DNA from 4 places in the Paenibacillus sp. J22R160 genome. Region 3 is predicted to be linked to each of the others. Evidence: riboswitches for the same ligand, from Rfam matches in the RefSeq annotation. Region 3 holds a riboswitch; each other region holds the start of a gene.
What was found. Region 3 has a riboswitch for cyclic di-AMP ahead of AC58UW_RS16540 (APC family permease). Riboswitches for the same ligand answer to the same signal wherever they lie in the genome.

Region 1 (7,422 bases), on a different contig from region 3:
AGGAAGGCGGTACGGGTAACCGTGTCGCCAGTACGATCAAGCGGCCAATTGCCGGTAAAACCGGAACGACCGATACGGATGCTTGGCTGGTCGGCTTTACGCCGGAGCTCGCCACAGCCGTATGGGTCGGCTACGATAAGAGCCGGGACATCTCTACCGTCGAATCGCACCTGGCTTCACCTATTTTCGCGGAATTCACGGAGCAAACGCTGGAGGCTATCCCGCCCAAGCTGTTCCAAATTCCGGAAGGCGTAGCCAATGTCTATATTGATCCTGTGAGCGGAAAGCTGTCCAATGAGGATTGCCCGAACGCTCATCTCGAGGCTTTTCTGGCCGGCACGGAGCCAACGACTTACTGTACGGGCAAACCCGCCAAGCCTGCTTCGGGTGATGATAAAAAGGACGCGCCAAAAGGTCAAAACGGCTCTTGGTGGAACGATATCAAACGCTGGTGGAACGACTGATTCCCAGTCCCCGCGCGGCTTTCAGAGAACACAAAAAGGCAGAACTAAGCGCGTCTTAGTCTGCCTTTTTGCTGTCCTAGTATATGAGGTAACATACACTAGGGTCTAGTATACTCGGTTCACCTTGGCGTAACAATGGATGACACATAATGTTCATAATCTCAAATAATGCCTTGGTACGATTAAGAAAGAGCATCTTTCAGCACATCATCCGAGCGGTTCCACCATTCTTCGTTGTGGCTAATTAGCTGTTTCTTCAGGGCTGCTCGCTCGCTGTCGGACAAGCCTTCTAGAATAAATTTACGCTTCATGGCACCGTCCATCTTGTTCACATGATCAGCTAGAATTTTCCAGCCTCTGCGCGCCTCCGTATCGATCAGCATCTCGCAAGCCGCCATGCCAGCATAGTATGCTCCTTCTTCGGTGCGGTCCACAGCCACCCAGACGATCCACGCCTTACGTCCGTTCGGCACATCCTCTTTGTTCGTCGAGAATTTAATTCCCTTCTCGATTTTACTCTTAGCATGCAGTGTGCCTTCATCAAGGTAGGCTTCATCTCCATCGATAATGACCCCTGATACATTGCTAAGATCGATTGCTCCAGCGCCGAATCCTTTGTGATTGACTTTGGAGCTTACTATATTTAAGGCCAGCTTCTTTTTATCCGCTTCCATCGTTGCACCTTCCACTCATCGTAATGTTAAAATGACACCTTTGCTTTCATTGTAGCTAAAGTACTCCATGAGAACAAGAGCAGCGAACCGGGACTTGGTAAGAGCCCACTTTCAGTCGTGTTAACAAATCTTTTCCACTCACAGAAATATTCCCTAGGTTGTCTACATATACATGCTGTAGATGCTTGTTAGGCGGGGTGAATCTATTGAGTGTTTTATTCAAAAACCGAAAGCTACAATGGTTCGTTGTCATGCTCCTTGCAGCAGGCACTGTCTTGCTGTCTGAAACTTTGCTCCCATCTGCAAGTAAACTGACGGTGCCCGTCGTCTCTAAGGAGGAACCGTCAGCTCCGGCGCCGGACATGCAGCCTGCGGATCGCGGCAAATCTTCGGACAAACAAACGCAGGAACCGCTGAGCTACCGCATTGCGGAGTATCACATGAATGTTGCCTACACGCCGGAAACGAGGCAGCTCAAAGGGCAGCAAGCGTTATCGTGGGAAAACCCGGGAACGGTTCCTGTGCAAGAAATTTATCTGCATTTATATCCAAATGCATTCGCATCTAAGAAAACCACGTTTATGCGGGAGTCCGGCGGTAAGCTTAGGCAAGATGAAGCTACAGCCGATAGTACCGGCTGGATGGACTTGCTTTCCGTAAAAACGGCTGACGGCGAGGACCTCACGCCACGCATGGCGTTTGTGCAGCCCGATGACGGCAATAAGGACGACCATACGCTGCTCAAAATACCGCTGTCGAAGCCCGTAGGAGCCGGTGAACGAGTCTCCCTCAAAACGGAGTTTCTCGTCAAGCTGCCTGAAGCCTTTGCCCGAATGGGCTATGTGGACGACTTCGTGATGGCTGGGCAATGGTTCCCAAAGGTTGCCGCTTATGAACGGGCCGGCACAAGGGGACGCACCGAGCCTGGCTGGAATCTCCACCAATATCATGGGAATTCGGAGTTTTATGCGGACTTTGGCTTGTATGACGTGAAAATTCAAGTTCCGGCGAACTACACGGTTGCCGCGACCGGTTTTCCTGTGAAACCTGCTGTGACGGAGAATGGCATGAAGACGTATCAATTTTATGCCGATGATGTGCATGATTTCGCATGGTCTGCTTCACCTCACTTCGTGTATGTGGAAGAACCTTTCTCTACGCCGCAAATACCCGGAGTGAAGATCAAGCTCTATCTTGATCCCAACCATCAGGAATTGAAGGACCGTTATATGTATGCTGCCAAAAAAGCGCTATCCCGCTATAGTCAGTGGTACGGATCGTATCCTTACTCGACCTTGTCCATCGTCGTACCTCCCCCCGGAGGCAACGGAGCAGGCGGGATGGAATATCCTACGCTCATAACGGCTTGGGGCGCGGACGACAAAACGCCGGATCAGGAATTGGAACGCGTTGTTGTACATGAGATCGGACACCAATATTTCTACGGCCTCGTGGCGAGCAATGAGTTCGAAGAAGCTTGGCTGGATGAGGGCTTTACCTCCTATGCCGAGGATAAGGTGATGGAAGCCGATTTCGGAGCGAAACCGAATTTACCTGTCGAGTCCAGCTACATTACTTCTCCGGATGCCCTGCGGCAAAATGCTTGGGCCTATACCGGACATGATCAATACGCAGAAAATGTGTATACAAGAGGCAAACTTGTGCTGAAAGCGATTGAGAAGCAGGTCGGCATCAAGACCATGGATCGAATCATGCGCACCTATTTTCAAAAGTGGCAATTCAAGCATCCTTCCACCAAAGACTTTCAAAACGTTGTCGAGGATGTATCCAAAATGAAGTGGGACGACTTCTTCAATGAATATGTTTACGGCTCGAAGATGATTGATTACTCGATTGAGAGCATCCATGTGAAAGCTGCAGGCAGCAAAGGTGCTGGCCCTTACGAGAGCACGATCCTCATCTCCAAGCGCGGCGGAAATTCGCCTGAGGTGCCGATCCAGTTTCATTTCGCTGATGGCACGGTGCTCGACAAAACATGGGACGGCAAAGAGAGCAGCATTGAATACAAACTAACCCATACGACGCCTGTAGACTGGGTTCGCATCGATCCGAGCTACTCGCTCATTCTTGAGAACAAGCATATTAATAACTACATGCAAGCAGAAGTAGATACCAAGTGGAAGCTCCGCCTAAATCTTGGCATTGTTCAATTCCTGCAAGCTATTTTCGGGTGGGTGGCCTGGTAGGCGCCCACTCTACAAGGCAAGTTTGCCTTCAGCAAACAACGCTTAGGAGGGACACCCGTGACAACTTATCTTAAATCCGGCTTCAGGGCGGCTCTACGGCAACCCTTCGCCACGATTGTCATATTCATGTACCAAATGTGTTGGGGTATGCTGCTTTATAAGCTTGTACAAGGGGTGCTAGTCCCTCTCATGCACCGCTTTCCCGGCGGTGACCAGCCGAAGGAAGCCCTCCAGCTTTTTCTAGCCGAAAGTCAGTTCCAGTTATTCAAAACGGATCTTAGCCATTCCTACTTGTTGTGGCTGGCTGCCTTGCTCCTAGCTCGCATGCTGCTCACCCCTATGCTGAACAGCGGCGTCTACTATTCGCTCACACACTCTGATCAAAATGCCGGCTATCGCTTCGTCCGCGGCATCAAGGAACTCACGCTCCCCTTCTTCGCCGCATATATGATCCGAATCGTCTTGTCACTGCTGCCTCTCATCTGGGTGCTGCCCAAAGCGCAGAAGGTGCTCGCTCACAGCACATCTTATGAACAAGCCTCTCTCGACTTATTGCCTTGGTTAATCGGTATGCTGGTATATGGATTCTTGCTGCATCTGCTTTTTATGTACGTGCAGTTCGCCATTGCTGCGCAGCTCGGCATTCTATCCACGGTGATAACGTTCATGCGGTATTCGCTTCCGATTATCGGCCTTTCCCTAATACTTGTCCTCAGTTCAGGACTTTTGGCAGGGATTACAGTCACAACGACCTATATCTGGGCAGGTCTGGTAGCGCTAATCATTTATCAGCTTTTCCCGCTCTTCCATATTTTCATGCAAATGTGGTCCATCACCTCCCAATTTCAGCTTCTTTCCGCCAAAATGGGACGATAAAAAATAATAAATTAAACCAAAAATGGTTTAGAATTGTTCAATCCCCTTGCAAAAGGGGGTTTTTTTGTCTGTAAAGCGAACCTTTACACATTTTTTCAGACCATATTGCACGAAAAAGGAGGAATTTCGATGTTTATGACGAATTAAGTAACTAGCCTTAAAAAACCAAATATTTCATGCCGAATTCCTCATTTCTTGGGGAAACGGGGGAACCACTCCGGGTGAATTGATCTTGCAAGACAGGGATCATAGGGAACCTTCAACCGAACCCTCCAGCTAACCTCGTAGGCACCGGAAGGAGACAAGCAGTTGAAAAAGGTTGTTGCTCTTTTTTTTAGTCTTGTTTTGTTTTTGAGTGTAGCTTTAGGGAGTGTGTCTGCAGCAGAATCCACATTGGACACAACGGTTAACGAATTGATCGGAACACCGTACCGCGATGCGGGAACGACAACAAGAGGCTTTGATTGCTCTGGTTTCACCGCGTACGTGTTCAATAAATTCGGCATTGACCTTCCTCATAGTTCAGCAGCTCAAAATAAAGAGGGCTACTGGATCGACAAAAGTGATCTTCGTAAAGGTGATCTTGTGTTCTTCGACACAGGGGGCAAAGGCGTTTCTCACGTTGGCATCTACCTTGGAAACGGTGAATTCATTCACTCTGCTTCCAATGAAGGCATTGTGATCAACAAGCTCAGCCAATCCTACTATGCGAAAAGGTATGTATCCGCTAGACGTGTTCTGTGGGATGATATCTACAATCAACTAACTGCTGAATCCAAGTAATTTTCTTGTTCATCATGAATAAAGCCCAGACCAGCGTTAGCTCGAATGAGCCCGCTTTTCAGGGCTTTTATTCATTTCTTGTGGTAACAAATTTGTCAGAAGTCCTACGGCTTCGAGAAAGGACACGAATCATGTCGCTAACAAGCGGAAACGACAAACCGCCATTCCCTGGTATTATTCAGTCCCTTGAGGAGTTAAGGCCCCGTGTTGGTGAACCACACGCTGCCGTCCAGAATAAAGTCATCTCCAGCATCGACGATCATATACGCGCTTTTTTGGCTAAATCCCCTTTATTTTTCTTATCCACATCAAATAAAGAGGGTCTTTGCGATGTCTCTCCGCGCGGCGACCATCCGGGCTTCGTCCGTGTTCTGGATGATCAGCGTCTGATCTATCCAGAACGGCTTGGGAATCGCCGCATCGACTCTATGCAAAATTTGCTCGACAATCCCCAAGTCGGCATGGTGTTCGTCATCCCCGGCGTCGAAACCGTGCTGCGGATTAACGGGCGCGCTTGGCTGACGCAGGATGAGCAGCTGCTGGAAAGTATGCAGCTTGGCGGCAAGCTCCCTGTTGTCGCGGTTGGCGTTGAAGTGCAGGAATGCTTCGTTCACTGCAGCCGCGCCCTCAAGCTATCCAAGGTTTGGGAGCAAGACGCTTGGCTGCCAGCGCAGGAGCACCCGGACAGCATGGCCATGTTCCGTGCTCACGTCGCTCGGAATGGCATCGAGCTGAAGGAATAGGGCAAGTATCACCCTTATTCCAAAAGGTGTAACTTGACATAGCATGTAAGACGTCCTATAATGACGGCATCATGTTTCTAGGGTTCCGTGGCGCTGCAGCGTCAGTCTGGTCCGAGAGAAAACACACAGCGGATACGCTGTGATCACGGAGGGGAAAAAGCCCGGGAGTCTTATCGCGCAGCGATATTGCTTCCAGGCTTTTTCTTTTTTGCCGCGATCTAAGGGCATATTCGTTTACTTTTTAAAGGAGTGATTCAAGATGGCATGGTTATATCTCGTCATTGCAGGTGTTTTTGAAGTCGTTTGGGCGATCTCATTGAAGTTTTCTAATGGTTTTACACGACTGATTCCATCCAGCATCACCATTGTCGGCATGATCATCAGCTTTTATTTTCTGGCAGCAGCTACGAAAACTCTTCCCATCGGCACAGCCTACGCGGCTTTGACGGGGATTGGCGCTGTAGGTGCGATTATTATCGGCACCCTATTTCTGAATGAGCCTGTTAGTTTACTGCGTATCCTATTCATGATCCTCATTCTCGTCGGCGTTCTCGGCCTTAAGTTCACATCCGGACATTAAGCCTACCGTTTGTCACTTCACTTTGGCCGAAGATTTCCTAAGCCACTATGTAACTAACATACCAGAAAGAGCTGCCAACAAATATGCGCAGATTCTCCGACAGCGGCTTAAAGATTTCATTCAACTCTTCGTACGAATAGTAGTTTTTAATAATTTCATGCTTGGAGCCATCGGCCAGCTCCCTTCTTTTGTACGTATCTTCGCTATGTTCACTCGTAATCAGCTCGCCGCCTCTTCCCGGCACGTACACATTATCCGCCATAAAAACGCAGGCCCCTCGTCCAAGCCGCTCGTGGAATCCTTGCAGAAAGGAATCCAGGCGATTTTTCGGAATATGCGAAAACCAGAAGTTGGCGAGACCGTAGTCAAAGTCCCCTTTTACCTCAGATAGCCGGTAGGCGTCCCCTTCCACGAACGAAGTATTATGAAGCGGCCAGGACTTAGATTCAGCAATTCGCAGCACCTCTGGTCGAACGTCCACACCAACGATGTGTTTGGCCGTTTCCGCCATGAACTGTGTCCAATATCCAGTACCGCAAGCCACCTCCAGAACACGGCTCCCAGTTACCTGCTTCTGCACGATATCCGCCAGCATCGCAAGTTCTTGCTGATAATCCGTATCCTCGCGCGCGTAAATCCGTTCATATTCCGCCGCTCGCGCTCCATAATAATCCTGCATGCCTTCTTTCTCTTCACGCAAAAGCCGCTGCCGATCCGTCACTTCGTGAACGACCCGCTGTTTAACTGCCAATAAGTCGGCAAAAATAGCTCCGCCCTGCGAGGCATAATTCGCCAGTAGACCATGCGTCGCCATCACAATAAGCTGCGTCATAGACAAGCCCGTCTCCTCAGCCATGCGCTCCAGATCAGTCTTCACCTTTTCAGGTAAGTAGACGGAAAGTCTTTTGGTTTTATCGTTCTTGTCATCCATTTGGAGAATCCTCCTTTGCATTTTCATCATTTTAACATATATTATATGTCATTCAAACACATTAATTGCGCTACTTTCATTTCGCAGAGAAATTTAGGCTGCTTGAAATTGAAATACTAGCCACTAACCCTCGCAAATCGCTCTAGTAAACATAGAATACAAAG
Region 2 (7,422 bases), on a different contig from region 3:
GCGGACATTCTTTTTGCCCCGGGTACGATATCCGATGCGGTTACATATATGAAGGAACAGAATGTGCACCATCTCACACTAACCCCGAATATGATCGCACGAGGCGCTTTACTCAAGGGGTTCGTCCATTTCTTTCTGTTCTCCTTTTCTTTATTCGTTCGACCTTGGCGTGCGAATGTCGACACCGCTAAGGGGCCGGGCATCGGGATCGGAGCCTTCAATATGGTAAGCCGGAGCGCCTATGAAGCGATTGGTAGGCATAAAGCGATCGCGCTAAGACCTGATGATGATCTGCAGTTAGGTATCTTCCTTAAGAGAGCAGGTTACCGCCAAAGAGTGCTGTCCGCCAAACACCTGCTTCAAGTGGAATGGTATCGTTCGCTCAAAGAGGCGGTTATTGGACTGGAAAAAAACCTTTTTTCCGGCTTTCGCTACAGCTACTTCGTCGCCTTGCTCGCTTGTTTGGGACAGATCGGCTTTTTTATAGGCCCGTGGCTTGGCCTCTTCTTCCTCTGGGATTGGCGCGGAGCCGTCTATGCCCTTGCTGTTATCCTGCAAATCTGGCTGTATCGCAAGCTGATGTCCCGATTAATGAGCCTCAGAGGTGATTCCGCCTATCTGCTTCCTGTCAGCGCTTCGCTGCTTGTTTACACGATGGTTCGCTCTGTTTGGCTTACTTGGAAACAAGGCGGCATTTACTGGAGAGGCACCTTTTATTCGCTTCGTGAATTAAAAAGAAGTGGAAGGTAGCCCCTGGAGAAGCGCCAAATAAGCGTTACTCGACAGAGCAAAGCTTACCCTCACGGTTTGTGGCATGATCTTATCGTTCTAGTGAACACGATTCATTCGTACAACCCGATAGTACAAATGGTTGCTCGGCTCTTGTTCCACTTCCAAATACCCCTCAGCATGAACGTAATCTCCCGTTATAAACGTGGAGGCGTCTAATGAATTGGAGTGTGTGAGGAACAGGAGCGCAGCTTTATCGTTGCCTACGACGAATCCGGTTTGTTCTTTAATTTGAAATTTATCTAAAATCTTGCCATGATGTGATCTTGCGATATGGTGAAACTTCCAAGACTTGTCCTCTTTAATTAGAAAATACAAGACGCGATTCTTGTGATTGTTGTTAAATTCCCGCGTAACACCAATCATACAGATTTTTTCGCCTAGGCTTAGATACTCATCGATTACATAAGATTTCAAGCGCAATCGCAGCACATTTTTGTGTTGAATATAGGCTTCCATTTCTTCCACTGTTCGTTGATCTCTCGGATCTTGCTTCGTTGCGTAAAATACTTCTTTTATAAACGTATCCGTTTGCAGGCTTCTTGCCCCTTTGAAATGATTGTACGTATGGAAAAACTGCTGAATAACTTCCCGAACCTCACCTGGCATTGCAGGACCCTTATCCACGGAATACATGCTATCTGCTATACTCGAATGTCTCTTTTTATGAAACCAGCTCTTCCAGACACCTAATTGCATGTGCTCGTGTTCACCTGCTCTTTCTATCTTCCAAACATTTCTTCATTATAGGCTAAAAACCATAAAATTTCGATAAAAATCGCATTATTCTGCGAACGAAAAAAAACACCTGCCTTCTATGCCTTTCATTCGAAAGAACATAGAAACAAGTGTTCGATAGACCTATCCTTACAGAACTCTTCTCGCTCCGACATACCTTGCGCTCCAATAAGCGCTCGAAAGGCTATCCACAGCCACGCCTCTGGATGTAGTCGCTGAAATGAATCGATCATTACCAAGATAAATGCCCACGTGATTCACTGTTTTTGAAGCAAAAAACACTAAGTCTCCGGCTTTCAAATCCGTGACTTTCGTACCTGCTTCACTGTGCATCTCCGCTGAGGTGCGAGGCAAGTCGATCCCCTTCGCTTGATACAAAAACCGCACAAAACCAGAGCAATCAAATCCTCTCGGTGTTGTACCGCCCCATACATAAGGCACGCCCATATAGGAGTTTGCCGTTTGAATAATTTGCTCACTCACAGACGGAACAACAGGAGCTACGGGAGCGGCAACCTTAGGGGCTGGCGGAGGTGCAATCCAAGCTGGTTTGTGCGATTTTCCATCCACATCCACAATCGCGATCTGGTTGGCTTCATTCCATTCAATTGGTGAACCGAAGGTTTCCGTGATGAAACGCAGTGGAACATAAGTGTTCCCTTGGTACACGGTTGGACTGCTTTCCAAGCTGATCTTCTTACTGTTCACTAGCGCTTGTTGTTGCTCTGTTACCAGTAAGATTGACTGCTGCTTGTTAACCAGTGTGACCTCGATTTGATCCTCTTGCTTCTCCCAGCTTACCTGATAGCCAAGCTTCTCAGATAACACCCGGAGTGGAACTTGCATGATGCCTTTGTCATCAATGTAAGGCTGAACTTCCGGAAACTTCAGCAGCTCATCATTGACTTGAACTTTTACAGGTCGGTCCGTAGGCGCTGAAGCGGCCTGAGCGGAGTGCGCTGTAAACATCGGTACTGCGGCGCATAAAATTGCGCATGAACAAATAAGACGCGAAAAAAAAGATTTCAAAATCTTGCCTCCTTGACGCCTCCGAGGTTAGTTGACGGGTTCGGGAAGAGGTTTTCCCTAGTACGCTCAGCTAGCAGCGCTCATTCACCCCAAATAAAGAAGTCCCCCGTACCAGAGCTTTTGATGCTCCGAGATTCGGCATTTTTTGTCTATGTTAGACTATCATAGTTTAATTGGTACGTACAACCTTTGCAAAACGGTAAGTTTTACCAATGAAAGTTGTCGCATAATGCATACATCTCACTCAACATAATACGCAACAAAAAAACCACCCCGTCGGGTGGTTTTGCTGCTAAGAGTAGCCAATTACTGACAGCGCACGATCGCTGACTATGTTCAAAGTTTCCAGCTCTGAGGCGGATAATGATAATGAGGCTGCTTTGATATTAATTGCAAGGTGATGCTCATCCTGTGTGCCTATTATAGCCGAAGTAAGTGCTTCCTGGTGCAGCAGCCATGCAATCGCGATCTGAGTCACGTTAGCGTCCTTGGAATCAGCCAATTCTTTCATGACAGCTAAAAGCTCTTTCTCCGCCTCCAGATGCTCCGGAAGGAACAGCCTTCTCTCCTTGCGGAAGTCTCCTTCTTTCAACGTCTTTCCATGGAGATGGAAAGCACCTGTCAGAATCCCCTTGGCGATCGAGCTATAGCTCATCACACCAACGTTATGTTCCTGGCAAAAAGGCAAGATCTCTTGCTCAATGGCTCTGTGCAGCAAGCTGTACTCTGGCTGAATCACATCGATTTGCGCATAATTCACTGCCTCTTTCAGCTGCTCCAAAGAGAAGTTCGAAACACCGATGGCACGAATCAAGCCTTCTTTTTTGAGCTTCACAAATTCAGCAAGTGTATCCTGCACCGGGATCTCAAAACTCGGCCAGTGGATGTAATACACGTCTATGTAATCTGTCTTCAGCCGTTTCAAGCTGTTTTCCGCTGATCTCCGTACATCTTGACGAGCTAGATTGCTTCGGCTCACCTTCGTCGTAATGATGCATTGGTTGCGTATATCTGCCAAAGCATCGCCAACGATCTCTTCCGAGTGTCCATTGCCGTAACCTTCAGCCGTATCAAACGTTGTGATACCCAGCTCGAATGCTTTACGGATGAGCTCGATATTATTTTGGTCGTTTGTGAACTCCCATGGACCTCCTCCGAGCTCCCAACAGCCAAAGGTTATGTTTGAGATGTCAAAACCCGCATTTCCAAGCTTTTTCGCCTTCATAGTCGTCGACCTCATTTCATTGATATCGTCTCACGATAATGCACACGTTAACAAAATAAGTATACCGCTTTCATCTGCTTTTGCCAAGAAATGTGCGAGCTCAGGCATCCAGCCGTGCAGCTTTCCTTAGCTGCAAACGGAACTACATGGCCTCTATTTACCTTTTTAAACGGTACAATCACCGATTCGTGGGAACTATGGTCCGCTAATACGCCGCTTATGGAAATAAACTCGCCTAAAAGAACAAATAACGCCCTGTAGTTCCCCTTAGTCGGGGAAACAGGTCGATTTGTCCGAAATAGCGGACTCCAGTTCCCTCTCCCCTACACAGGATTACTCAAGTTGTCTTCACGGGCGGTCGAACCCTCTGGGGTTCTCTTCCTTCCCCGTAACAAAGAAAAAGCCACCCGAAGGTGACTCATTCTTTGTGTGAAGCGGGTGATGGGAATCGAACCCACGCTACCAGCTTGGAAGGCTGAAGTTCTACCATTGAACTACACCCGCGTATTTATCGGGATGACACGATTTGAACATGCGACCCCCTGCTCCCAAAGCAGGTGCTCTACCAAGCTGAGCTACATCCCGAAACGCTTGTAACTTAATAAAAATGGCGCGCCCTGAGAGATTCGAACTCCCGACCTTTTGATTCGTAGTCAAATACTCTATCCAGCTGAGCTAAGGGCGCTTAAAATATGGAGCGGAAGACGGGGATCGAACCCGCGACCCTCGCCTTGGCAAGGCGATGCTCTACCGCTGAGCCACTTCCGCACGGTATATCATGCATGTCACTTGATTTCTTTCCCAGAGGCGACAAGGAATAATATATCAGGATTTGAGAACAAATGCAAATGTTTTTTGTTACCAATGCATTATTTTATAAAAATACCGCCAAAAGGCAGCACTTCCCGGGCAATTCTCCGCAACAAGCTGTCATTTTTCATATGTTCATCCAACTTGCGATCCGACTTGCATGGCTGCAGCAGCACATGTCCATGCCCCGTCATCTCCCAATGGTAATTCATATGCTGACTCGCTAAGGTATTGCCATATACACTAAGTCGCAGCTCCGCATTCCGCGGATACGCAATAAGACAGCTAATATCTACATATAAAGGCTGCTTCGGATCCAACGCCATCTGATACAAGGGACCAGCGGTCAAAAGCCCCAACGTTCCTGGCCCTTTGAACTGCATTTTCACGAGGTCTTGCGTGATCAGCGTATTTTTAACGTTTTGCAGGTGAGAAGTGAAGCTGACACCCTCCGTATAAAACAGGACATGCCGAAACTCATACAAAAGATCATCGTCATCGCCAATGGGCACCACAGACATACTGTAGCCTTCTGGCAAGCCTAGCATGAGCTGAGCAGGACCGCGCACGCGCGACTGGATCAAACGTTTTTTGCGGTACATGCTGGGCAGCTTCATCAAAGAATCCTCTCTTTGCTCGGACTTCCCTTGAAAAGCTACAATTTGGTTCGGATGCAGAACATGAATGGATTCATCCTGCTCGATGCGCAGCGTGGCCATTTTTGCGTGTGAACTTGCCTGTTCGAAATTAACTTCCACGCTCTCAGACCTCCTATCTCATTTGACGCTTCTGTCTCCGCCAGACCACATACCGAAACACCCGTCCGAGTACAAAATACAGTACTACTAGCACAACCACCGCGATAACCATATTCGTTATCTTACGATTCCGTTTCTCTTTATCTAACGCAACTTGTTCCATGGCCTTTAAGCGCTCTTGCAGGAGTTCATTTTCCTTTTGCAGCGCTTCGTTTTGTTGAAGGAGCTTTGCCTCGGTTTCCTGCGAATGCCGAATCGTTTCCGAGAGCTTGTCCTTTTGCTCCTCTAATTGCTGTTTCGTTGCCTCGTAATCTTTCTGAATCTGCTCCACATTCTCAGGCAGCTGATAGATATCTTTCACCCGATCGAGCCAGGAGGCTTGGACTGCAGAGGAAGGGAACATAAGCCCTACCCCAATCACTAGAACACCGATCACATGACCAATCGCAGAAATAGGACTTGTCCTCATCGCCTTCCCTCCCAGCTATTCGACATTTCCTTCTATTTTACAGCATAAATCACCCCTTCACCACTCCTATCGCCTTTACAGGGTAACGCAAAATAGTTTTCATTTTCGAAGGATCCATCTTCCTCGGATCAGATAAATAGATTTCATGGTGGAGGCCGCTAATGCTTACATGGCTCGTCTCCATAAATTGATACATTTGACTTAGTGTTTCAGGCTCGGAAGCATACGGACCGATATGCAGCATCTGCACACAGCTTCCTTCATGCAAACTTTCAAATTGGATATCCGAAAGCAGCACTAGCTCTTTTTTCTTGCCTAAAGCTTTAACTCGGGCTTCCTCCACCTTCTCTGGTGTTACAAAATCGGGCATCCTGATCAGCAGCTTCCAACACCACAGCTCCTTCGGCACCTCCAGCGCGTTCCGGTTATCTCCATCTATCCACCACAAGCCCTCCAGCTTGGCTACAGTGAAGTCTTTCTCTTCCATCTTATAAATGCCCTTAATGCTGTAAGAAAGGGTGTAGAGCGCCTCAGTCGCACTTGCGAAGACATCTCCGTTCGGGTCCCCAGTTCCTTGGATCGTCACATACCAAATGGGTTCAAATTCAATAAGCTGCGGTTTGGTTGGGGCTGTATAATAGGATTTGTAGGTTCTGGCTAAATCTAACTTTTCCATGCGGCACTTCCTTTTTTTCTTTCAGTATATAAAATAAACCCTGACAGCTATACGTCAGTAAACATAGAAAAAACCTACCCTTCGCTATGAACAGCGTAAAAGTAAGTTTTGGTCTTCATTAGTATCGTATGTAATTATTCCCCGGTTGGTGGAGTGAAAGAGCGCTGTGCAAATTCCGCATCCAACATGAAGAAGGCGTTGCTGTCTTTGTCGATTCGTTTCAACTTACTAATAATGCTGTCGAACATCGCTTCTTCCTCTACCTGCTCATCAATGAACCATTTGAGGAACTGCATAGTCGCATGCTCACGATCGTTGAGTGCCAAATCAGACAGATGGTAAATACGTCTTGTGACTTCCTGCTCATGCTTGTAGGCATGCTCAAAAGCGTCGAGGATCGATTCATACTCATTCACAGGCGTATCCATGCCGGCGAAGGCAACCTTTTTCCCGCGATCATTAATAAATTTGAAAATCTTCATTGCATGAAACTTCTCTTCTTCCGCTTGAACGATAAAAAAGTTCGAGAACCCATCCAAGCTTTCAGCTGCACAATAACCAGCTATGGCCAAATAGACGTGCGCGGAGTAAAATTCATAGTTCATCTGCTCGTTGAGAGCTTCCGTTAATTCATCTTTTAACATGATGTGCTGCACATCCTTTCTGTATGGTTATCTTTTGCAAATCCCCATACATACAAGATTACCAGAACTTCATATACAAATACAAACGGAAGTCATAAATTTTACAACGGTTACCATTTAGGCCATTACGGTTTCAGCCTTAGATTCAGCAATAATCTGTTTGAGCTGCGCATATAGTAAGTCAGGCGAAGCGGCACAAACTAACTCCTTTTTACCGATCATCGCGATGCACTCTTTCTTGCAATGCTTGCAATTTCCCAGGCAATCCTTCTTCTTTTGCTTCA
Region 3 (7,422 bases):
GGCCTGCTCGAAGAGTTAGGCGTGGCAGGCATGAACAGCTTTCGCATTCGCCGTTTGGAGGATAAAGCGAGGTTGGATGCTGAGGGTGAGCAGAGCAGTGAGTGAGTGAGTGAGTGAGTGAGTGAGTGAGTGAGTGAGTGAGTGAGTGAGTGAGTGAGTGAGTCGAGTCCCGTTGGAGCAAATCCAATGGGAATGCGAATTTGCCCGCTAAAATGTTGGTTTTGTTGGATGAAATCCAATCCGTAGGGGGAATTGGCAGCCCTTTAGGCTGATTTCAAAGCGTCTCGTTGGATTTCGTCCAACGAAACGCGGGGATTACGCCTCAGGAGGGTGCTGCCGTTGGATTTCATCCAATGTGGGGTGAGTCAGTACTGCCGCACGGGCACCGTCTTCTCCCGAGACAGCCTAGTAGGCCGTCTCGGCGCCACCCGGCTAAGTTCCACCCAGTGAGACGGCCTTTTGTGCGCGCTCAGCTAGCTTTTGCTGCCGCACAGGCACCGTCTTCACTCGAGACAGCCTAGTAGGCCGTCTCGATCCCACCCGGCTAAGTTCCACCCAGTGAGACGGCCTTTTGTGCGCGCTCAGCTAGCTTTTGCTGCCGCACGGGCACCGTCTTCACTCGAGACAGCCTAATCGGCCGTCTCGACCCCACCCGGCTAAGTTCTACCCAGTGAGACGGCCTTTTGTGCGCGCTCAGCTAGCTTTTGCTGCCGCACGGGCACTGTCTTCGCCTGAGACAGCCTAGTAGGCCGTCTCGACCCCACCCGGCTACGTTCCACCCAGTGAGACGGCCTTGTGCGCGCTCAGCTGAATCGCTGCTCCTTCACCTGAGCCGCGCTAGTGCTATTTTCCAATCGTTCGTTTACACCATCGAATTGCTACTCAATCCGCCTGCCACATACAAAGCCACCAAGCATCGCAGCCTTTTTTGACCAAGCTGGGCAATATTCCAGTGATTTTCCGCAAGGAGGCACATATACTAAAAATGAGCAAACCATGTGCATTCCCTGAATAACTATGTGATTTTTTTCACATGACAACCTTGAATGGTTTGGTCGATCTTTTTCATATAGAAAAAAGATGATTTCATCGGAGGAGAGGATTCGAATGAGTAAACCGAAGGTGGTTATTCTAGGCGCTGGCTATGGTGGGCTTGTAACCGCAATAAGGCTGCAGAAGCTGATCAAAGCAGATGAAATAGCTGTCACACTGGTGAATAAGCACGACTATCACTACATGACGACGCATTTGCATATGCCGGCAGCTGGTACTGATCATCATGAAAATGCGCGTGTTGCCATTAAGGAACTGATCGATGAGCGGAAAATTCATTTCATCAAAGCGACGGTTCAGCAGATTTTGCCTGAGGAAAAGAAGGTTGTTCTGGCGGATGAAGTCCTCGCTTACGATTATCTGGTTGTGGGGCTTGGAAGTGAGACAGAGACCTTTGGCATTCCGGGACTGCGTGAACACGCCATGACGATTAATAGCATTAACAGTGTTCGTTTCATACGTCAGCATACGCAGTACATGTTCGCTAAATATAAATTGGATTCCAAGCATGCAGAGTACTTGACCATTGTCGTTGGAGGCGCCGGTTTCACAGGTACGGAGTTTGTAGGAGAATTAGCGGATCGGATTCCTGATCTTTGCCAGATGTTTGACGTCGATCCTTCACTTGTTCAGATCATTAATATCGAAGCGTCGCCTACCGCTTTGCCGCCAGGACTGCCGAATGACCTCGTGGAATACGGCATGGAAGTGATGCGCCGCAAAGGGGTTCAATATAAATTATCTACCGCAATTAAGGCATGCGAGCCCGGAGGCGTCCTCCTGGGGGATGGCCAATTCATTCCTGCCGGCACTGTCATTTGGTCGGGCGGTGTTCGGGGGAATTCCTTGCTGCAGGATGCGGGCTTCCACGTCCAACGCGGGAGGGTCAAAGTGGATGACTACTTGCGTTCCTTGCAGCACCCTGATGTTTTTATTACGGGAGATTGCTCGATTGTCATGAGCCCAGACGGCACGCCATACCCCGCCAATGCCCAAATCGCGGTCCAGCAGGGCTATAATACGGCAACAAACTTGCTCTATACCCTGAGGGGGAAACCCTTGCGACCTTTTGCCTATGATTACAAAGGGACGGTTGCCTCGCTTGGTCGCGGAGAAGCTATTGGCATCCTGAGGGTCAAAAAAGTGAAAGGCAAGCTGGCCGCATTCCTCAAAAAAATGATCGATGCCCGCTATTTATTTCTCATCGGCGGCATCCCTCTCATCTGCAAAAAGATGATTTTTAAGCAAAAACAAGCCACAAGAAAGCGTCATGTGAGAAATTAATTTTGCCAAAATACCCTAAAATCCACTTAATCAGACAATAAGCTAGTAAAAGGGAGATACCGAAAGTATTATGCCATTGTAAGCGGATTATCGAAAGAATGCGGGGAGGGAATAATCTTTTTTAAGATTTTTCTCTCCTTTACTATGAGCCAATAAGAGAGTAGTATCAACTCGTACGTTAACAGTTGAATATTTCGCTTAATTTTCTATTCAGAAAAGCGGGGGAACCATAGGTTTCAACGGGGTGAGTAAGGTGCGTCTTGTCGCATGCGGCAGCTACCTTTAGGGCAGATTTCTCGCAGCCCGAACCCGTCAGCTAACCTCGTAAGCGGTCGTGAGAAAGGAGAACATGTGGCTAAGCACAAGGTCTATCCTTGTGTTTTTTTGCGCTCAAAAATGGGAAATCAAGCTGAAAACTAGGTTATTTGGAGGAATTTCACAGCATGACAAGTGACTCATTGAAAAAGATTGTATTCGGTAAACCGCTGAAATCGGCGGAGCTGGAATCTGAGAAAATGCAGGTATGGAAGGCTCTGCCCATCCTATCTTCGGATGCCCTGTCTTCAGTGGCCTATGGCACGGAGCAGATTTTGCTAGAGCTTGCGACTGTTGGAATTGCTGCTTTTGCTTTCTCATTGCCGATTGCAATCTCGATTATTGCTTTAATCATGCTTCTTGTTTTAAGCTATCGCCAAGTGATTGAGGCCTATCCGATGGGCGGCGGAGCCTACATGGTGGCCAAGGAAAATTTGGGCATGATGTCGGGAAGACTGACTGGGGTTTCACTGCTGATTGATTACACGTTAACCGTTGCGGTTTCGATTTCGGCAGGTGTGCAGGCGATAACGTCCGCTTTCCCAGTTACAGTGCCTTATATTGTCCCCATAGCCTTAGTGCTTGTCTGGGTGATGGTGTGGCTGAATTTGCGGGGTACTTCTGAGTCCGGAACCGTGTTTGCGATTCCAACGTACTTTTTTATCCTGTGCATACTGCTCCTGATTGGTAAAGGGATCTTCGATATGCTGACAGGTTCCATGAACACGCATGAATTCCAGGTTGTTCCCAGCTCCATGACGAGCTCATTGACATTGTTTGTCATCCTTAAAGCCTTTTCATCCGGCTGCTCGGCCGTGACAGGCATTGAGGCGATTTCCGATGCGGTACCGCATTTCCGTACGCCATCTGTCAAAAATGCCAAGAGAACCCTGGCTTCCCTCGGAACTCTGCTGGCGATTGTCTTTGGCGGCGTCACCTTGCTGAGCTTGGGTTATGGGATTGCACCTGATCCGCACGGGCATACCTCGGTCTTGTCGATGGTTACGGAGCAAGCATTCGGGCGTGGAACCATGTATTATGCAACACAGATTGGCACCATGCTGATCCTGGTATTGGCTGCGAATACGAGCTTCAACGGATTTCCGATCTTGGCAAGCATTATGGCTCAGGATAAAAACTTCCCGCGCATGTTCTCGTACCGGGGAGATCGGTTGTCGTTCCACTACGGGATTGTAACGTTAGGTGTTTTGGCAAGTATTTTGCTCGTCATTTTCAAAGGAAAAACCGATGCACTCATTCCACTTTATGCGATTGGCGTCTTTTTATCTTTTACTCTTGCCCAAAGCGGTTTGGTTCGCAAATGGTTCAGAGAACGTCCGGCCGGCTGGATCGGCAAGTTCGTTATTAATGGTTTAGGGGGAATCGTTTCCCTTGCCGTTCTGATTATTTTCTGTATCACCAAATTTAGTGAAGGTGCTTGGATTGTTATTATTGTGACGCCGATTTTACTTTGGGGAATAACCAAAATTAGCAATCACTACGATGATGTGGCCAAACAGCTGCGCATTGATATCACGCAAGAACGCGTATGCACCAAAGAGCCTGTGATCATAGTGCCTGTAGCAGGCATTCACCGAGTGGTGGCGCAGTCATTGAATTATGCGAAATCTTTATCTCCAAATGTCATTGCTTTCTACGTATCATTTTCGGATGAGGATGAAGAAGCGATGCAGGAGAAATGGGATAAGTGGGACCCGGGTGTTCGGCTTGTTGTATTCAAATCCCGTTACCGCACCATTTTGAAGCCACTGGCAGAGTTTATTGAAAGAGTCGATACGCATGTATCGGAAAAGCAATCGATCATGGTGATCCTGCCCCAGTTCATGCCCAAAAAATGGTGGCACCGCCTGCTCCACAACCAGTCTGCCGCACGTATACGCTCGAAGCTGCAAGCCGATAAAGATATCGTCGTTGCGACGGTGCCCTATCATTTGCATGAGTAGAGGTGTACAATAAAAGGGTAAAACGGATGTTGAAATGGAACAGAGGTGACCCTTTATGGCAAAAAAGAAATCGTCAACCACAATCGCTGAACCTAGCGCGCAAGATAAACCTGCGACACTCAAAGATTTGCTGCGTCCTGATATCGTAGCGGGCCTGAAAGCTCAAGCTGATGCGATGAAAGCAGAGGAACAGGCTCGTAAGGATGCTGCCAGGGCTGAAGCGGAGGCTGCGCGCAAGGCGGAGGAGAAACGGCTGGAGAATGATTTTGGCCACTTGCTGGAGAAGAGCAAGCTCGATTGGAGAAAACACAAATGAGGAAGCGCTTGGTGTGCTTCCTTTTTCTTTTAAGCGTAGTGATAGCGCTTTCAGGTTGCGGGGTAGAGGGAGTTGCGACGCCGGTTGTAGAGGCAACCGTCAGCCCGGTGCTTTCACCGTCGTCTGTTCCCAAAGTGGCACCAGAGAAACCGACAGCGACATCACCAGAGAGAGCAGGTGAGACACCATCGGATACAACAACAGACTCGTCCGCAGTTGTGCCAGCGCTCGCATCTTCAACACGATCCACACGATCCCTTTCATTAGCAGAAAGGTACAAAATAGCCACCCCTCACAAATGGGGCGAGAACATCCCCGGCGTACGGACGCATCTTGTAACGCAGGATAAGGTGATCGCCCTTACCTTTGACGCTTGCGGCGGCACAGAAGGCAGCGGATACGATGAGAAGCTGATCGATTACTTGATCAAGGAGCAGATACCAGCCACCTTATTTGTCAATGCGAGATGGCTTAGTGCCAATCCGGATATATTTGCCAAGCTGGCGGGGGATCCGCTGTTTGAGATCGAAAACCACGGGAACGAACATAGGCCGCTCTCCGTGAACGGCAAAGCCGCCTATGGCATCGCGGGAACCAAAGATGTGAGCGATGCGATTCGCGAAGTAACGGAGAACGCGGATGAGATCGAGAAGCGGACGGGAAAGCGGCCTTTATTTTTCCGCTCAGGCACGGCCTTCTACGACGATATCGCTGTCGACATTGCCCACGACTTGGGTTTCCAGCTGGCGGGTTATAACGTGCTTGGCGACGCTGGAGCTACATTTAACACGGAGCAGGTGTACAATGCACTTACAAAGGCTCGGAGCGGTTCCATCGTTTTGGCGCATATGAACCATCCAGAGAAAGACACGGCTGAAGGCGTCATGAAGGCCATACCCGTTATGCAGAAGGCGGGCTTTCGATTCGTTCTGCTGTCGGCATATCCCGTAGAGTGAAATAGATGGAATTCCTCCCGTTAATCTGCGCTGCTCAGGGGTAGGAAATGAAATAGTGGTAGAAGCTCCAGCTAATTCGACGGTAGCTCGACGAAATTGGCTAGAATTGCCGAAATTAGCGGTAGAAAATCCAGTTATCTGCCTAAAAGAGGTACAAATGTGAGAAATAACAGGAGAAATCGGCGGTGTTGTTCCACCGGTACGACCCATTAAGAGCTCACAACTGTAAAAGCTGGAGACAGCCATGCCTGATACATGCACAAATCGCCCTCAGGGAGCTCCCGAAGACGATTCTAGTGCATATCACCTTTTTTTCATCTCAAAAAACTCGCACTCATCTCGATCATAGTAAGCCAAATCAGCAACACGCGACTGCACAACCACGGTCGTTTCGCTGAAACGAAGGACGATCGCATTCGAATCGACAATGTGATCGTCTTTGAAAACACGGACAAGAGCTCCTTTTTCCACAGCCTCTTGGAAGTCGGAATCCGTCACTAAACGTTGGTTACCAGCCATACTCAGCATTCTCCTTGCCTGTGTAAATTAGTTCTTCAATTGTACCACAAGGCGCCAACAATCTCCCGTTCTCCACGAACGCCTACTCTTCGCCCAGCATACAATGTAGCACCAAAGAATCTATTTCTTGTTACCGAAGAAATAGACTCCCAAATGCGGCATGGGCAGAGAGGATGTGTGATCCCGATGGACATTCAATTACTACCGATTCATTGGGTTTATCTGGTATTTATTGGTTTTATTCTTACACTTCTAATCAAGCGTAGAGACACCACGATGATTTGTGTGGTTGGGATTTTTGCGCTGGGTTTGTTAGCAACAGAAACTTTAAGCGGTTCAGTATCAGGGGTGTTCAACAGCTTTATTTATGCGACCAAAGAGTTGATGGGGACGATCATGATTATCTCGATCATCGTGGCGATGAGCCGTGTGCTTATTCGCACGGGCATCAATGAAACGATGGTCGCTCCACTGACCCATTTTCTGAGGACGCCGGCGCTTGCTTTCTGGGGCATCGGGATCATCATGATGGTAACTTCCTGGTTCTTCTGGCCGTCTCCCGGGGTTGCGCTCATCGGGGCGGTACTGCTGCCTGTGGCGGTACGTGTGGGATTACCTGCATTAGGTGCAGCGATGGCGATGAACTTGTTCGGGCATGGGATCGCGCTGTCAGGGGATTACATTATTCAAGGGGCGCCAAAATTAACAGCGGATGCCGCTGGATTGCCAGTAGCCTCGGTGATGGAGGCAAGTGTACCGCTGGTTATCGTTATGGGGCTTGTTACAACGGTAACCGCTTTCTGGATGATGCGGCGGGATATCAAAAATGGTACATGGCGCGACGGTCTTGTCACGAGCGGTACAGGGGATAAGGATTCGCTGCTCTCCTCCGAGCAAGATGCCAAGTCCAATCTGTCTTCGAAAATGAGAAAAACACTCGCGGTTGTCATACCGATCCTGTTCGCGTTAGATGTGATTGCGATGTTCGTCCTCAATCTGCAGGGTGGCGACGCGA
Region 4 (7,422 bases), on a different contig from region 3:
CCGTGCCTGCTGCTGCCTTTCCTTCGCTATGAGATAGTCCCACCCGATATAGTATTTGGATATGTAATGCGCAGCTGTTAACCAAGCCAATGTAAGTACAAGAGCAGCACCGCTGGCCCAGAGAACGCTTGTAAGAAATTGCAGAGAAATCAGAGCGGCTGTTGCTATCCAGCGGAAGGTGATGGAAGCCCTTCTCGCACGCTCATGGGTGAATCGGCTTTCTTGCCAACTAGCCAATAAGTTGGCTACCTTCATTAATAGAAGCGAAGCAAGCATCCATAAGAAATGCTGTTCGGCATGACCGAGGCAGTGATGATACAAGGGCCATAGTACAACCAACGCCAGAAATGTCCAAAATGCTTGCAGCACTAAGCTGTACATGAATCCGCCACGGAAGTAAGGACCCATCTGGTGTTCAATCCTCATTAGGAACATACGGTCTGCACTTCTTACTAGTGTGCGAATCGGGCTTGAGGATAACAAAGGTACAAGCAGTAATAGGACGATCCACAGATAAGGATAATCTGTCGGAAGGCGCTGTAGTATTTTTGCATAATAATAGGAAGAAAGGATGACAAGAAATAACAGGAAGCCAAAAAAGTTGCTGCGCGCTGCATACTGCAGGTAGCCCATGGATTCCTTCATATAATGTTCAAATCTCTTCTGCCATAGGGCACGGGTGTCCATGTCCATCGCCTTCATACCAGTTCTCCTTTTACAAGCTTATAAAAGATGTCGTCCAGTGACGCTTGCTGGAGCCCAGTTTGCTGACGTAATTCGACTAAATCACCTTGAGCGACCATATGTCCTTTGTGAAGGACGACATAGTTATCGCAATATTTTTCAATCGTAGACAAAATATGCGAGGATATGAGGAATGACGCGCCATGTCGCTTCATTTTGACCATTAACTCCAGTAATGAACGGATTGCTAACGGATCGAGCCCGAGAAAAGGTTCATCAATGATGTAGAGAGAAGGTTCGATCAAGAACGCATTCATGATCATGACCTTTTGCTTCATTCCTTTGGATAGATGGCTTGCGAAGGAGTTGAGCTTGTCCTGCATGTGAAACTGCTCCAGAAGCGCTTGTGAACGGGAGAGATAGTCTTCTCTCGATAAGCCGTATGCCATGGCGGTTAACTCCAGGTGTTCCCGAATTGTAAGCTCTTCATATAGCTCTGGACTTTCGGGTACATAAGCATAAGTGGCACGGTAAGGCAGCGGATCTTCGGCTAGCGTCAAGCCGTTAATTCGGATTGAACCCCTTTGCGGTTGAAGCAGACCAAGAATGTTCTTGATGGTTGTACTTTTTCCTGCGCCATTCAGTCCGATCAACCCCATCATTTCACCCTGACGGATCGAAAATGTGAGGTCATGAAGAACAGGTTTATTTGGTAAATATCCCCCGAATAAAGAGTCGACTTGTAATATGGGCCCCATCTCAGTGCCTCCCTAAATATCTAATTATTGGAATTTAAACATAGGTTTCATACCTGATAATTATAAACAAATTTAGTTTGGAAGCCTAGTTTAAGAGTGAAAACGCGAAGAAACTTAGTAATCGTACGTTATAGTGAGATAAATGTAGATAAAAAGTGCTTTTATTTCGAAAATAAGCTATTTTTAATTGATTTAGCCCTTTTTAGTAGGTGTTAATCCCTTTACAGGCAGAGATTAACAGCGTAATATACTTTTCATAATAACTTAATAACCAATTTGCCATTTTTCCATTCGCTGAGTTCCAATTATGGGAACGGGGGAACCACTGTAAGCTTATAAAGCGGTATCGCTGACGAAGTGAACAGAGTGAGTAACAGGGGTGAATCTTGGACGTTAACGGAAGTTTACGTCTGAGTAGGGCGACTCTCACGTCCGAATCCGTCAGCTAACCTCGTAAGCGTAAGAGAGGTAACGATTGTCGTGCGTGCTATTTGTGTATTTTACTATGCAAACTAAGCCAGCGAGAAGAGTCCTCTTCTTGCTGGCTTTTTGTCCCCATAAGGACTTATAACTACTTCGGACGACTAATCGTAGCCCGGAACTCAAAGGATGATGAATAGCAAAGCGGGGCGGGACGACCAGAATGCAGCCGTTTCTAAGCAGCTGCCGATGGACGACACGTTAAGTTAAATTAAAAACCTTAGTCGCGTCAAATTTAATCATGCTGTAACCTGGCGGCGAGGCTTTGAAGGAGGACCGAAGAAGTGGGCAGTATCTCTTTTAGCGAGACCCATGTAAAACGATCATCCAGCATGTCCTTCGCATTGCGATGGAAGCATGAAAACTTGCGTTTGATTTTAAGCCTGGCTATAATCTCAATCGCAATGACTTTCATGTTTTTGGTGTTGTTGTACGGTACGGCTACCAAGAGCGTATCCGTGGTTGTGAATGGACAAGAAACCGTTGTGCATACGAAGCAATGGGTCCTGCAACGCCTACTGGATGAACAAGCCATAACGATTGGTGAACACGATGAAATATCTGCAGACCCTACAGCTACAATCAAGGGTGGGGACAAATTCGTCATCGAGCACGCTTCTCCAATTCAATTGACTGCTGATGGAAAGACCACCACTGTTTACACAACTGCAAGAACGGTTGAAAGTGCATTGCAACGTTTACATATTGCACTTGGGGAGCACGATAAGCTGACTCCCGAACCGACATCCTCTTTAAGCACAGGCGATGAGATCAAAATCGTCCGTGTGAAAAAAGAGACGGAAGAAGTAACAGAGCCGATCGCATTCGACACGGAGAAGAAAAGTGATGCATCGCTGCTTAAGGGTAAAGAGCAGGTCGTTCAAGAAGGTAAAGAGGGCGTACTTCTGAAAAAGAAAGAAAAGACTTACGAAGATGGCATGTTAATTGCTGAAGCTGTTGTAGGTCAAGAAGTACAGGAACAAAGCATTAAGAAAGTCGTGTCGGTTGGCACGAAGAATCCCGTTGTTGTTCTATCGGCATCATCCCCTAGTGTGGATGAGGTTTCTAAGAATGGTGTAACATTCGGGTATAAACAAATCTTGAAGAATGTGAAGCTCACGGCTTATTCAGCGGGAGCCGATTCAACAGGGAAATCCGAAGGTTCTCCTGGGTACGGTAAGACGTATACAGGAACTACGGTTACTGAGGGCAGAACGATTGCGGTCGATCCGAAAGTTATCCCACTGGGATGGTGGGTTTACATTGAGGGTGTTGGCTTCCGTCGTGCTGAAGATATCGGTAGCGGTGTGAAAGGCCAAATGATCGATGTCTACTTTGAAGATCATGGTTACGCCAATAAATTCGGAACGAAGCAAGGGTACACGGTCTATGTTGTAGGACCGAAAAAGCCGTCTGAAAATTAACGTGTAAACGTCTATTTCAGCGGGAACAATGTCAATATACGTTGCCAGGCAAGCAGCCTGGGCGAAAGAAGAGGGAACCCCTCTTCTTTTTCTGCGTACTGGGAAGGGAACCGATTATGATTAAAGAAGTCATTGTCGTCGAAGGCAAGGACGACACGGCAGCTATTCGCCGAGCTGTCGAGGCGGATACGATAGAGACAGGCGGCTCCGCCATCGGGCAAGCCGTATTGAAGCGAATAGCCCTCGCGCAGCAGCGCAGAGGCGTCATTATTTTTACGGATCCGGATCACGCAGGTGAACGGATTCGGAAGATTGTGGCGGCCAAGGTGCCAGGCTGCAAGCATGCTTTTATCACGCAGCAGCAGGCTGAGTATAAAGGCGACATTGGCGTGGAGAACGCAGCGCCGGAGATTGTCCGGGAAGCGCTCCAGAACCTGCGGACAGAGTACGACGGGGCTGTGTCACAGCTTACCATGGAGGATCTCATAGCCGCCGGTCTGATCGTTCATCCGGAGGCAGCCTCCCGCCGACTTGTCGTTGGCAACGCGCTTGGCATCGGTTACTGCAATGGCAAACAATTTTATAAGCGATGTGCGATGTTCCAGATCTCGCGTGAGGAATTTGAAGCTGCCTTGGAGCAGCTGGAACCGCAGTTATCGTGAAATATAGTGGAATTCAGAACCTATAGATAAAAGAGGGCTACAAAATGACTATACCCGGCAACGAAGTGATTGTAACAGCAGAAGATGTCGCAACACCTAGTAAGACGAAACAAATGATTAAAAAGCACAATCTTGTGCTCAAAAAGAGTTTGGGTCAGAACTTCTTGATTGACCAGAACATCCTGAGCAAGATCGTTTCGGCTGCTGAGCTTGGGCCTAACAAAGGCGCGCTGGAAGTCGGCCCTGGCATCGGGGCGCTCACCCAGCAGCTGGCCAAGCTCGCAGGGCGCGTCTTGGCCGTGGAGATCGATCAGCGTCTCCTGCCTATCCTAGAAGAGACGCTAGAGCCTTATCCCCATGCGAGTGTCGTGCATGGCGATATTTTGAAGACCGACCTGCCGGCATTGTTCCGGCAGCATTTTGACGGGCTTGATGGCGTCAGTGTCGTCGCCAATCTGCCGTACTACATCACGACGCCGATTATTATGAAGCTTCTCGAAGAGAAGCTTCCCCTGGAGAACATCGTCGTGATGATTCAAAAAGAGGTTGCCGACCGCATGGCGGCCCGCCCGGGCACCAAAGATTACGGCAGCCTCAGCATTGCCGTGCAGTTCCACTGCGAGCCGGAGCTTGTCACGATCGTGCCGCGCACCGTCTTTGTGCCGCAGCCGAACGTTGACTCTGCCGTCATCCGGCTGCGTGTGCGCAAAACCCCGCCGGTCGAAGTGGCGGACGTGGACTTCTTCTTCACCGTCGTCCAGGCTTCTTTCGTCCAACGTCGCAAAACCTTATACAACAACCTGGCTGCGCGGTTCTTTACCAAAGAAAACAAACCGGAGCTGGAAGCTCTGCTCCAGACTATCAACATCGAGCCTTCGCGCCGCGGCGAGACGCTCAGCATGGAAGAATTCGCGCGCTTGTCGACTGCGCTTCGCGCGCACGGATGCAAATAACCCGCACCAAATGCCCAGCCCTGCCATAGGATAACCCATGGAGGGGATTTGTGCGATGAGGCAAGGTGATTTTGTAACCCGTAAATCCTATGGCGGCGACGTCATGTTTAAGATTGAACGTATCGATCAATTGAAGGCTGTCCTGCGCGGCGTCGATTACCGGCTGCTTGCAGATGCGCCTTTAGTAGACTTAACACTGACGAACCCGACAGAGACGATGGACCACCCTAGGTCGAGTTCGCCGGAATTTCGCGAGTCACTGCGGAGGCTGGCGGTTGCCCAAGTGCAGCTCCAGGAGAAAAATCAACTCTCGGTTGCCCATAATCAGAAAGTGAACGCGGGATATTTCGAAGTCCCGGGTAAAGTGCTGCACTTGGACGGGGATCCGACCTATCTACGTAAGAGCATGCTGCTCTATGGAGAACTTCGCGTGCCCGCTGAGGGTTTCTATATTCCTGAGGCCCAGATGGCCGAAGCTCTCCACCGGCTGCTTCCACAAATTAAGCCGGATATTGTCGTCATCACGGGTCATGACGGAATACTTAAGCATCGTAAAGCCGCTGGACCAGGCGGTTTGTCTAGCTATAAGAATTCACAGAACTTTGTGAACGCTGTTCAAGTAGCGCGGCAGTATGAACGCAATCGTGATGCGATGATTGTCGTGGCTGGAGCTTGCCAGTCTCATTTTGAGGCGTTGCTTCGGGCTGGGGCGAATTTCGCGAGTTCGCCTGCGCGCATACTCATCCACGCATTAGACCCGCTGTGCATCGCTGCAAAGTTATCCTATACCTCCGTGAAGGAAACGATATCCATGTTGGATATTATGGATTTGACGGTGACCGGGCTTGATGGTTTGGGTGGTGTGGAGACAAGAGGGAGCTACCGAATGGGCGTTCCCGGTATTCAACATACAGATGAGCATGCGTAATTGCTTGATCATACATGGTTTTCTTTCATGGACACTTGCCTGCTGCTTCTCTCTTAAGAGAGGGCGGTGGAGGAGTGTTCTTTTTTATTTGGAAAAGTGTGAATAATTTGCGAACTTTGGAGACAACCTGTACAATGGGGAATTCGGTAAATAGGTGAAAATGCCGTTGACAACTGGATTATGGTGCTGATATAATATTTGACCCTGTTTGACATGCTTGTCAGAATGGGTTATAATTAACAAGGAAAGAGGTGGTAGTTGACAATGGCAAAAAATGCGCTGTTGGAAATCAAACGCAGTTTGGAGCCCCACGTCGGGCAGAAGATCATGTTGAGAGCGAATGGTGGCCGTCGAAAGACTGTCGAACGTTCCGGTGTTTTAGAAGAAACCTACCCTTCTGTGTTTATCGTGAAGCTTGACCAAGAATCACACGCCTTTAAACGAGTGTCATACAGCTACGCCGACATTCTTACCGAATCTGTTGAGGTTACGGTATGTAATGATGATGGTCAGGTTCGTATCACCTATATCCAACATTAAGCTTAATAAGTTTCTATAATGAACAGACCCTAGGGTCTGTTTTTGCATTTGAATGGACCTGCTGCGACTGGGCATACTAACTTTACTTTACGCTTACGCTGCCAGCTTTGTTTCACAGAAGCTCGTGCTAAGCTCAGGAAAAGGAGGTTTTTTGATGAGTCGCAGAAGAGGTGTTATGTCGGAAAGCTTTAAAAATGAGTTAGCGAAGGATCTTGGATTTTATGATGTTGTTCAGCGCGAGGGTTGGGAAGGAATCCGCACCAAAGATGCAGGGAATATGGTGAAGCGAGCTATTCAGATTGCGGAGGAACAGCTGGCGAAGCAGTATACAGCCTCTGCACAGCCTGTTACGCAAGCATCATACGGTCAGAATAGCTTCACACAGCCTAGCTACGCACAAGCGCCAATGTATAACCAACGGGTTGTACAGACGCCACAGCACTACGGACAGCAAACGGCGACCTTTACACCTTCCTATACATCTTCTAATTCCCAAAACATGTATGCCTCGTCTACGCCAAGCGGGCAGTCACAAGCGGGCTGGAATCCCATATCATCAACGTCTCCTCAAGCGGCGCAAGGCGAACGGCGTCCCTACTACAGCTAAAGCGAATGCTTTAGCTTTTTTTTTGCGCTTTTGTTATAATATTTGAATGGCAAACGAGCAAAAGAAGGTGAGTCCTGATGAAGATTTTTGAAAAAGCACCGGCTAAAATTAATTTATCCTTAGATGTTTTACATAAAAGATCAGATGGTTATCATGAAGTTGAGATGGTCATGACCATGGTCGACCTGGCCGACCGGATTGAGATGCAGGAGCTTTCACGGGATACGATCATTATTTCCAGCCAAGCTGGCTATATTCCGTTAGATGAGAAGAACTTGGCCTTTCAGGCTGCGCGGCTTATCAAGGATCGCTATGACGTCAAACAAGGCGTCTACATTCATTTGGATAAAAAGATCCCCGTGGCTGCAGGACTTGCAGGGGGCAGC

Region 1: another riboswitch for cyclic di-AMP. It lies ahead of AC58UW_RS25600 (C40 family peptidase); the one in region 3 lies ahead of AC58UW_RS16540 (APC family permease).
Region 2: another riboswitch for cyclic di-AMP. It lies ahead of AC58UW_RS25820 (C40 family peptidase); the one in region 3 lies ahead of AC58UW_RS16540 (APC family permease).
Region 4: another riboswitch for cyclic di-AMP. It lies ahead of AC58UW_RS30710 (resuscitation-promoting factor); the one in region 3 lies ahead of AC58UW_RS16540 (APC family permease).

Annotation. Positions count from the first base shown of each region.
Region 1 is NZ_JCAUAU010000017.1:108,277-115,698, reverse strand. It holds gene AC58UW_RS25620 (transglycosylase domain-containing protein) at 1-464, shown strand, start outside; gene AC58UW_RS25615 (YwhD family protein) at 647-1,138, opposite strand; gene AC58UW_RS25610 (M1 family metallopeptidase) at 1,390-3,345, shown strand; gene AC58UW_RS25605 (hypothetical protein) at 3,403-4,221, shown strand; cyclic di-AMP (ydaO/yuaA leader) riboswitch at 4,389-4,527, shown strand; gene AC58UW_RS25600 (C40 family peptidase) at 4,531-5,004, shown strand; gene AC58UW_RS25595 (MSMEG_1061 family FMN-dependent PPOX-type flavoprotein) at 5,136-5,747, shown strand; guanidine-I (ykkC/yxkD leader) riboswitch at 5,815-5,917, shown strand; gene AC58UW_RS25590 (DMT family transporter) at 6,007-6,327, shown strand; gene AC58UW_RS25585 (methyltransferase domain-containing protein) at 6,365-7,258, opposite strand.
Region 2 is NZ_JCAUAU010000018.1:1,059-8,480, reverse strand. It holds gene AC58UW_RS25830 (glycosyltransferase family 2 protein) at 1-750, shown strand, start outside; gene AC58UW_RS25825 (hypothetical protein) at 829-1,425, opposite strand; gene AC58UW_RS25820 (C40 family peptidase) at 1,657-2,556, opposite strand; cyclic di-AMP (ydaO/yuaA leader) riboswitch at 2,558-2,707, opposite strand; gene AC58UW_RS25815 (aldo/keto reductase) at 2,849-3,781, opposite strand; tRNA gene AC58UW_RS25810 (tRNA-Gly) at 4,215-4,285, opposite strand; tRNA gene AC58UW_RS25805 (tRNA-Pro) at 4,293-4,366, opposite strand; tRNA gene AC58UW_RS25800 (tRNA-Arg) at 4,390-4,466, opposite strand; tRNA gene AC58UW_RS25795 (tRNA-Gly) at 4,475-4,549, opposite strand; gene AC58UW_RS25790 (AIM24 family protein) at 4,651-5,349, opposite strand; gene AC58UW_RS25785 (hypothetical protein) at 5,363-5,818, opposite strand; gene AC58UW_RS25780 (GyrI-like domain-containing protein) at 5,868-6,494, opposite strand; gene AC58UW_RS25775 (ferritin) at 6,629-7,138, opposite strand; gene AC58UW_RS25770 (DUF1450 domain-containing protein) at 7,256-7,422, opposite strand, start outside.
Region 3 is NZ_JCAUAU010000006.1:273,488-280,909, reverse strand. It holds gene AC58UW_RS16550 (EcsC family protein) at 1-105, shown strand, start outside; gene AC58UW_RS16545 (NAD(P)/FAD-dependent oxidoreductase) at 1,108-2,337, shown strand; cyclic di-AMP (ydaO/yuaA leader) riboswitch at 2,523-2,683, shown strand; gene AC58UW_RS16540 (APC family permease) at 2,781-4,616, shown strand; gene AC58UW_RS16535 (YqkE family protein) at 4,672-4,932, shown strand; gene AC58UW_RS16530 (polysaccharide deacetylase family protein) at 4,929-5,888, shown strand; gene AC58UW_RS16525 (hypothetical protein) at 6,192-6,407, opposite strand; gene AC58UW_RS16520 (hypothetical protein) at 6,594-7,422, shown strand, end outside.
Region 4 is NZ_JCAUAU010000028.1:48,551-55,972, reverse strand. It holds gene AC58UW_RS30720 (ABC transporter permease) at 1-702, opposite strand, end outside; gene AC58UW_RS30715 (ABC transporter ATP-binding protein) at 699-1,442, opposite strand; cyclic di-AMP (ydaO/yuaA leader) riboswitch at 1,725-1,917, shown strand; gene AC58UW_RS30710 (resuscitation-promoting factor) at 2,207-3,346, shown strand; gene rnmV (ribonuclease M5) at 3,463-4,008, shown strand; gene rsmA (16S rRNA (adenine(1518)-N(6)/adenine(1519)-N(6))-dimethyltransferase RsmA) at 4,053-4,961, shown strand; gene yabG (sporulation peptidase YabG) at 5,017-5,889, shown strand; gene veg (biofilm formation stimulator Veg) at 6,154-6,429, shown strand; partial or broken gene AC58UW_RS30685 (small, acid-soluble spore protein, alpha/beta type) at 6,584-6,754, shown strand; gene ispE (4-(cytidine 5'-diphospho)-2-C-methyl-D-erythritol kinase) at 7,114-7,422, shown strand, end outside.